Streptacidiphilus rugosus AM-16: one gene and its partner. The main gene of each other region encodes a partner of the protein of the gene in region 2 in a complex. Links are inferred from orthologs where the notes say so. Each region holds a gene or a part of one and is shown on either strand. Other genes may lie near its edges. The genes, in order: BS83_RS06600 and dnaN.

What was found.
Region 1: the proteins of dnaN (region 2) and BS83_RS06600 are in contact, whole or in part, in a cryo-EM structure (PDB 8GIZ), measured with the Escherichia coli proteins. The link is inferred for Streptacidiphilus rugosus AM-16 from one-to-one orthologs.

The regions. Positions count from the first base shown.
Region 1 is NZ_JQMJ01000003.1:696,136-699,400, forward strand. What follows is about bases 107-3,060. They hold BS83_RS06600 (DNA polymerase III subunit gamma and tau), read right to left. Parts: upstream 2,612-3,060; coding sequence 602-2,611; downstream 107-601. Other genes in these bases: BS83_RS06595 (YbaB/EbfC family nucleoid-associated protein), read right to left, coding at 107-358; BS83_RS06610 (SMI1/KNR4 family protein), read left to right, coding at 3,045-3,060. Outside these bases: more of BS83_RS06595, read right to left, coding at 14-106; more of BS83_RS06610, read left to right, coding at 3,061-3,265. UniProt on the Escherichia coli protein: Part of the beta sliding clamp loading complex, which hydrolyzes ATP to load the beta clamp onto primed DNA to form the DNA replication pre-initiation complex.
Region 2 is NZ_JQMJ01000003.1:420,038-423,188, forward strand. What follows is about bases 269-3,108. They hold dnaN (DNA polymerase III subunit beta), read right to left. Parts: upstream 2,340-3,108; coding sequence 1,197-2,339; downstream 269-1,196. Other genes in these bases: gnd (phosphogluconate dehydrogenase (NAD(+)-dependent, decarboxylating)), read right to left, coding at 269-1,029. In the rest of the region: DNA replication/repair protein RecF, read right to left, coding at 1-93; more of gnd, read right to left, coding at 154-268; chromosomal replication initiator protein DnaA, read right to left, coding at 3,139-3,151. UniProt on the Escherichia coli protein: Confers DNA tethering and processivity to DNA polymerases and other proteins. Acts as a clamp, forming a ring around DNA (a reaction catalyzed by the clamp-loading complex) which diffuses in an ATP-independent manner freely and bidirectionally along dsDNA.

The DNA of each region.
Region 1 (3,265 bases), 280 kb from region 2 along the record:
CCGCGCGGTGGCGTCAGAAGGGCAGACCGGGGATGCCGCCACCGCCGCCCAGGCCCTGGGCCAGCGGGCCGAGCCGCTCGGCCGCCAGGCGCTGCGCGGCGGCCGTGGCGTCCCTCACGGCGGCGAGGACCAGATCGGCCAAGGTCTCCGTGTCCTCAGGGTCGACCGCCTTGGGGTCGATCACCAGGGCCTTGAGCTCACCCGCACCGCTGACCGTCGCCTTGACCAGGCCACCGCCGGCGGAGCCGTCGACGACGGCCGCGGCGAGCTCGGCCTGTGCCTGGGCGAGCTGCTGCTGCATCTGCTGTGCCTGCTGGAGCAGGGCCTGCATGTCGGGCTGGCCACCACCGGGGAACATGGGCGCTCCTGTCGTGCCTGTCGGTCGGACTCGGGGGAGCGGGACCGCTCCAGGGTGAGCCTACGTGGTCGGTGCGTCGGATCGGCGTCAGTCGCGGACGAAGCCGGTTGACCGGGCTCGCAGCCGTCTGCCGCCGGATGCCGCAGCCGCCCGTCGCCGCGTGCTGGACCCGATGCGACCGGACCTACCGGTCCCTGTCCTTGGTCATCTCCTCGATCACCGTGGCCCCGAGCTCGCGGATGATCAGATCGTGGCCCGAGACGGAGGCGATGTCCTGCTCGGGGATGTCCTCCTCCGGATCGAAGGGGGGCGGCGGCATGTCGTCGTCGTCCGGGCCCTCGTAGGCGGAGGGAGCGGGCGGCGGGGACGCCGGCTGCGCGGGCGGCGGCGTCTGGGCGGGGCGGGCGCCGGCGCAGGCGTCGGCTGGAACGCCGGCGGCGCGGCCGGGGCCTGGAACGGCGCGGGAGTCTGGGCGGGCGCGGCCTGCGGCCGCGCCGGCGCGGAGGACCGCCCGGCGGCGCCTCCGGCCGGGCCGATCAGGCACTCCACCTTCCAGGAGACCCCGAGCGCCTCCTGCAGCGCCTGCCGCAGGATCTCGTCGTGGCCGCCGTTGACGAAGCCGTCGCGCGTCCCCGCGTGCTCGAAACCGAGCTGCAGCGCGCCGTTGTCGAAGCCGGCGACCTGGGCCTGCTGCAGCAGCATCCAGGTGACCCGGCGGCGGCCCTTGACCGCGTCGAGGATCTGCGGCCACACCTGGCGCACCTGCGCCGCGCTCACTCCCCCCGCGCCTGCGCCGCCGGACTCGGCGGCGGCCGGCGCGGGAGCCTGCGGTTGGGCGGGCGTGGGTGTGGGGGCGGGCGCCGCCTGCGGCTCCGGCCGCGCCGGGGGCTGCTGGCCGAAGCTCGGCGCCACCGGCCACGCGCCGGGCGCTCGTCCGGTGGCCGCCGCCGACGCCACCGGGGCGGCCGGTGGCACCGCAGCGGCGGGCTGCACGGGCGTCGGCGCGGGCATCGCGGGCGCTGCGGCGATCGGCGTCGACTCCGGGGCCGGCGCGGCGGCGAACACCGGGGCGCCTCCCGCCACCGCGCCGCCGACCAGGCCGCGACGCTCCAGCTTCTCCAGTCGCGCCTGCAGCGAGGTCTCGTCGGAGAAGGCGGCGGGCAGCATGACCCGGGCGCAGATCAGCTCCAGCTGCAGACGGGGGGAGGTCGCGCCGCGCATCTCGGTGAGGCCGGTGTTGACGATGTCGGCCGCGCGGCTCAGCTCGGCGGCGCCGAAGCGCTGCGCCTGCTGGTCCATCAGCGCGACCCGGTCCGCCGGGGCGTCGATCAGGCCCTTCTCGCCCGCGTCGGGGACGGCGGCGAGGATCACCAGATCCCGCAGCCGCTCCAGCAGGTCGGCGACGAAGCGCCGCGGGTCGTGACCCCCCTCGATGACCCGGTCGACGATCCCGAAGACCGTCGAGCCGTCCTGGGTGGCGAAGGCATCGACGATCTCGTCAAGAAGGGTGGCGTCGGTGTAGCCGAGCAGGGCCGTGGCCATGGCGTACGTCACACCGCCGGCGTCGGCGCCGGCGAGCAGCTGGTCCATCACCGACATCGAGTCACGCACGGACCCCGCGCCCGCGCGGACGACCAGCGGATAGACGGAGTCCTCGACCTGGATGCTCTCGTGCCCGCAGACCTCGGCGAGGTAGTCGCGCAGGACGCCGGGCGGCACCAGCCGGAAGGGGTAGTGGTGCGTCCGCGAGCGGATCGTGCCGATGACCTTCTCGGGCTCGGTCGTGGCGAAGATGAACTTGAGATGCTCCGGCGGCTCCTCGACGACCTTGAGCAGGGCGTTGAAGCCGGCCGTCGAGACCATGTGGGCCTCGTCGATGATGTAGATCTTGTAGCGGCTGGAGGCGGGCGCGAAGAACGCCTTCTCCCGCAGGTCGCGCGTGTCGTCGACGCCACCGTGCGAGGCGGCGTCGATCTCGATCACATCGATGGACCCGGGGCCTCCGCGGGCCAGGTCCAGACAGGACCGGCACTCCCCGCAGGGTGTCGGCGTCGGGCCCTGCTCGCAGTTCAGGCAGCGGGCCAGGATGCGCGCACTCGTCGTCTTGCCGCAGCCGCGCGGCCCGCTGAACAGGTAGGCGTGATTGACCCGGTTGTTCCGCAGCGCCTGCTGCAGCGGCCCGGTGACGTGCTCCTGCCCGATGACCTCGGCGAAGGTCTCGGGGCGATAGCGGCGATAGAGAGCGAGCGACACGTCACCGACCCTAACGGTCCCCACCGACAATGCGGTGGCCTTACAACGCAAGGACCCCCCGTGCACCCGCCAGAGCTCACCTACCCTTGCTGCCTTCCGGCCCTGGGGGGGTTCAGCGAGATAGCGCCACACGAGGGGCTGACGCCCACACTACCGGATCCCGGCCCCACTTCTCACCGCCCCTCCCCCCGATCACCCGCCCGCCCCCGACCTGCGTCGACCGTGTGCACGAGCACCCCCAAACATCTAGTAAGCTCTCCCACGGAGGATTCGCCTAGTGGCCTAGGGCGCACGCTTGGAAAGCGTGTTGGGGACAACCCCTCACGAGTTCGAATCTCGTATCCTCCGCAGGTAGAAGGCCCGCACCGGGAAACCAGTGCGGGCCTTCTGCATTTTCGTCTGACTGTCAGTGGGCAGCGCTACGTTTCGGGGCATGGCAGACCAGGACGGGCGGCACGGCCAGTGGGCTGGAGCCGTAGAAGACTTTTCGGGACTCATCGCTCGGGTTCGGGAGCGGGCGCAGCGGGAGAGGGGCGGATTGCCGGCGCCGGTGGGTGCCCGCGAGGTCGCTACGGCCGAGCGTGAACTGGGTTTCGCGCTCCCGCCATTGCTGGCGCGGCTGTACCAGGAGGTGGCCAATGGCGGCTTCGGCCC
Region 2 (3,151 bases):
GGGACCGGTGAACGCGGTGACGCCCGGGTCGAGCGGAACCTCGACCCGGGCGTAACAGCGGAAGTCGGCCAGCGAGAGATGCGCGACGTGCACAGCTTCCTTCGCAGGTTGTGGATAACTCTGTTGGAACAGTAACGACTTGAGCTGCGTGGGCTACTTGCTCTCGACCGCGTGGCCGCCGAACTCGTTGCGGAGCGCGGCGATCATCTTCATCTGCGGGGAGTCGTCCTGACGCGAGGCGAACCGCGCGAAGAGCGAGGCGGTGATCGCGGGCAGCGGCACCGCGTGGTCGATCGCGGCCTCCACCGTCCAGCGGCCCTCGCCCGAGTCCGCGGCGTAGCCCTTCAGCTTGCCCAGGTGCTCGTCCTTGTCGAGGGCGTCCACGGCCAGGTCCAGCAGCCAGGAGCGGATGACCGTGCCCTCCTTCCAGGAGCGGAAGATCTCGCGGACGTCGGTGACGCTGTCCACGGCCTCCAGCAGCTCCCAGCCCTCGGCGTAGGCCTGCATCATGGCGTACTCGATGCCGTTGTGGACCATCTTCGCGAAGTGGCCGGCGCCGACCTTGCCCGCGTGGACCGAGCCGAAGTCGCCCTCGGGCTTGAGCGCGTCGAAGATCGGCTTGACCTTCGCGACGTCCTCGACGGAGCCGCCGTACATCAGGGCGTAGCCGTTCTGCAGGCCCCAGACGCCGCCGGAGACGCCGCAGTCGACGAAGCCGATGCCCTTCTGCGCGAGGTCGGCCGCGTGCTTCTCGTCGTCGGTCCAACGCGAGTTGCCGCCGTCGACGACGATGTCGCCCGGCTCCAGCAGCTCGGCCAGCTCGTCCACGGTGGACTGGGTCGGACCGCCGGCGGGGACCATGACCCACACCACGCGCGGCGCGGCCAGCGAGCCGACCAGCTCCTTCAGGCTCGTGACGTCGGACAGGGCGGGGTCGCGGTCGTAGCCGACAACGGTGTGGCCCGCGCGGCGGATGCGCTCGCGCATGTTGCCGCCCATCTTGCCGAGACCGATGAGTCCGAGCTGCATGACTAGTCCTTTGTTCCGTGGTGACTGTCCGCGGCCCCGTTGCCGCCAAAGATTGAGCCTAGCTCCGAGAGCCGTTCGCACCACCTCAGGGGCGCGAGGAACTGCGCGACAAGCCACCCGAGTGGCCAGTCCCCGAACAGGCAGTCCTCGCGCCTCCGACGGTGCTGTCAGCCCGAGAGGCGGACCGGCATGATCAGGTACTTGTACGCCTCGTCCGCCTCGGACTCCTGCGAGGCCTTGCCGCTGAGCAGCGCGGGCTTCGTCGCCGTGGTGAAGCTGAGCTGCGCCACCGGGGAGTCGATGGCCGAGAGGCCGTCCAGCAGGTAGGCCGGGTTGAAGGCGATCGAGATGTCGTCGCCCTCCAGGTCGGCGTCCAGCCGCTCGGACGCCTGCGCGTCGTCGCCGGAGCCGGCCTCCAGGGTCAGCACGCCCTGCTCGAAGCTGAGCCGCACCGGGGTGTTCCGCTCGGCGACCAGGGAGACGCGCTTGACGGCGTCCACAAAGCTCTGGGTGCCCACTGTGCCGACCGCGGAGAACTCCGTCGGGAAGAGCGCCCGGAACTTCGGGAACTCGCCCTCCAGGAGGCGCGTGGTCGTCCGGCGCCCGGCGCCCTCGAAGCCGATCAGGCCCTCGCCCTTGCCGCTGCCGGCGAGCGCGATGGAGACGTTGTCGCCCGCGCTCAGCGACTTCGCCGTGTCCAGGAGGGTCTTCGCGGGCACCAGGGCCACGGCCGACAGGCCGGGCTGCTCCGGCTTCCACAGCAGGTCGCGGACGGCGAAGCGGTAGCGGTCGGTGGCGGCCAGGGTAACCCGGTCGTCCTCGATCTCGACCCGGACGCCGGTGAGCACCGGGAGCGTGTCGTCGCGACCGGCGGCGACGGCGACCTGGGCGACCGCGGCGGCGAAGGCGTCGCCGGGGATCGTGCCCGAGACCGTCGGCATCACCGGCAGCGCGGGGTACTCGTCCACAGGAAGCGTGGGGAGTGTGAATCGCGAGCTGCCGCAGACGACGAGCACCCGCACGCCGTCGGTGGAGATCTCCACAGGCCTGTTGGGAAGCGAGCGCGAGATGTCGGCCAGCAGGCGACCGGAGACCAGGACGGTGCCCGCCTCCTCCACGTCCGCCTCCGCCTCGACCCGCGCGGAGACCTCGTAGTCGAATCCGGACAGGCTCAGCTTGCCGGTGTCGTCCTGGCTCTCGGCCGTCAGCAGCAGCCCGGCGAGGACCGGCACCGGGGGCCTGGCAGGGAGACTGCGCGCGGCCCAGGCCACGGCCTCCGCGAGGACGTCACGCTCGACCCGGAACTTCACCGGTAACCGCCTCCTGATGTGGGTAGGACGCTTCTGCGCCCTGGTTGCCGAGGAACAGTCTGACGCATACCACGGACACCTGAGGCAGATGGGCCGAAGTGGGATCGAACGCGTGTCGGGTCAGGCGTTCTCCACAGATCTGGCCCCCACCTCCTTTTGGATCAAGACCGAGCTATCTATGGTGGGTAGTAGTAGTAGGCCTTGTGGAAACCGTGGATAACCCCATTCCGCCCTGGTCGGAGCCGCTTTTCTGTCCACACCGGCTGGGGACGGCCGCGGTGGAAAAACTACGCGCTCTGTGGATTCAGCACCCCCTGTGCACAGGGAAGTTGGGTTGTCCCCAGGTTGTCCACCGCTCCGTCCCCAGCTTTTCCCCCGGTTACCCACAGCCCCTGTGGCAACATCACGGAACCCATTTCCCTCGTCCCGGTGAAATGCCTCGTGATGTTGCCGTTCTGTGGACGTCCGTGTGGAGAACCCGGCCATTCCTGGGGATAACCGCCCCGACCCTGGGGACAGCGCGTGGATAACTCGGGCGGGCGGTTGACGCGGCTTCAGTTCTCCACAGCCTGTGGACGACCGCTTCCCACAAGTCCACAGGGGGTTGAGCTGGGACGATCCTCCCAGAGCCGGCCGTCCTGTGGACCGATTCTGGATAACTCCCTTCTCCCCAGGGTGTGGACGGAGCAAAGTCCCCATGGCTGTGGGCGACGCCGTCCGCGGGACCGGGGAAACGACGATGGGGCGCCCCGGAGGGCGCCCCATCGCACGGCAGCGGTCCGCTCGCGGACCCGCCGCGTCAGCTCTTGATG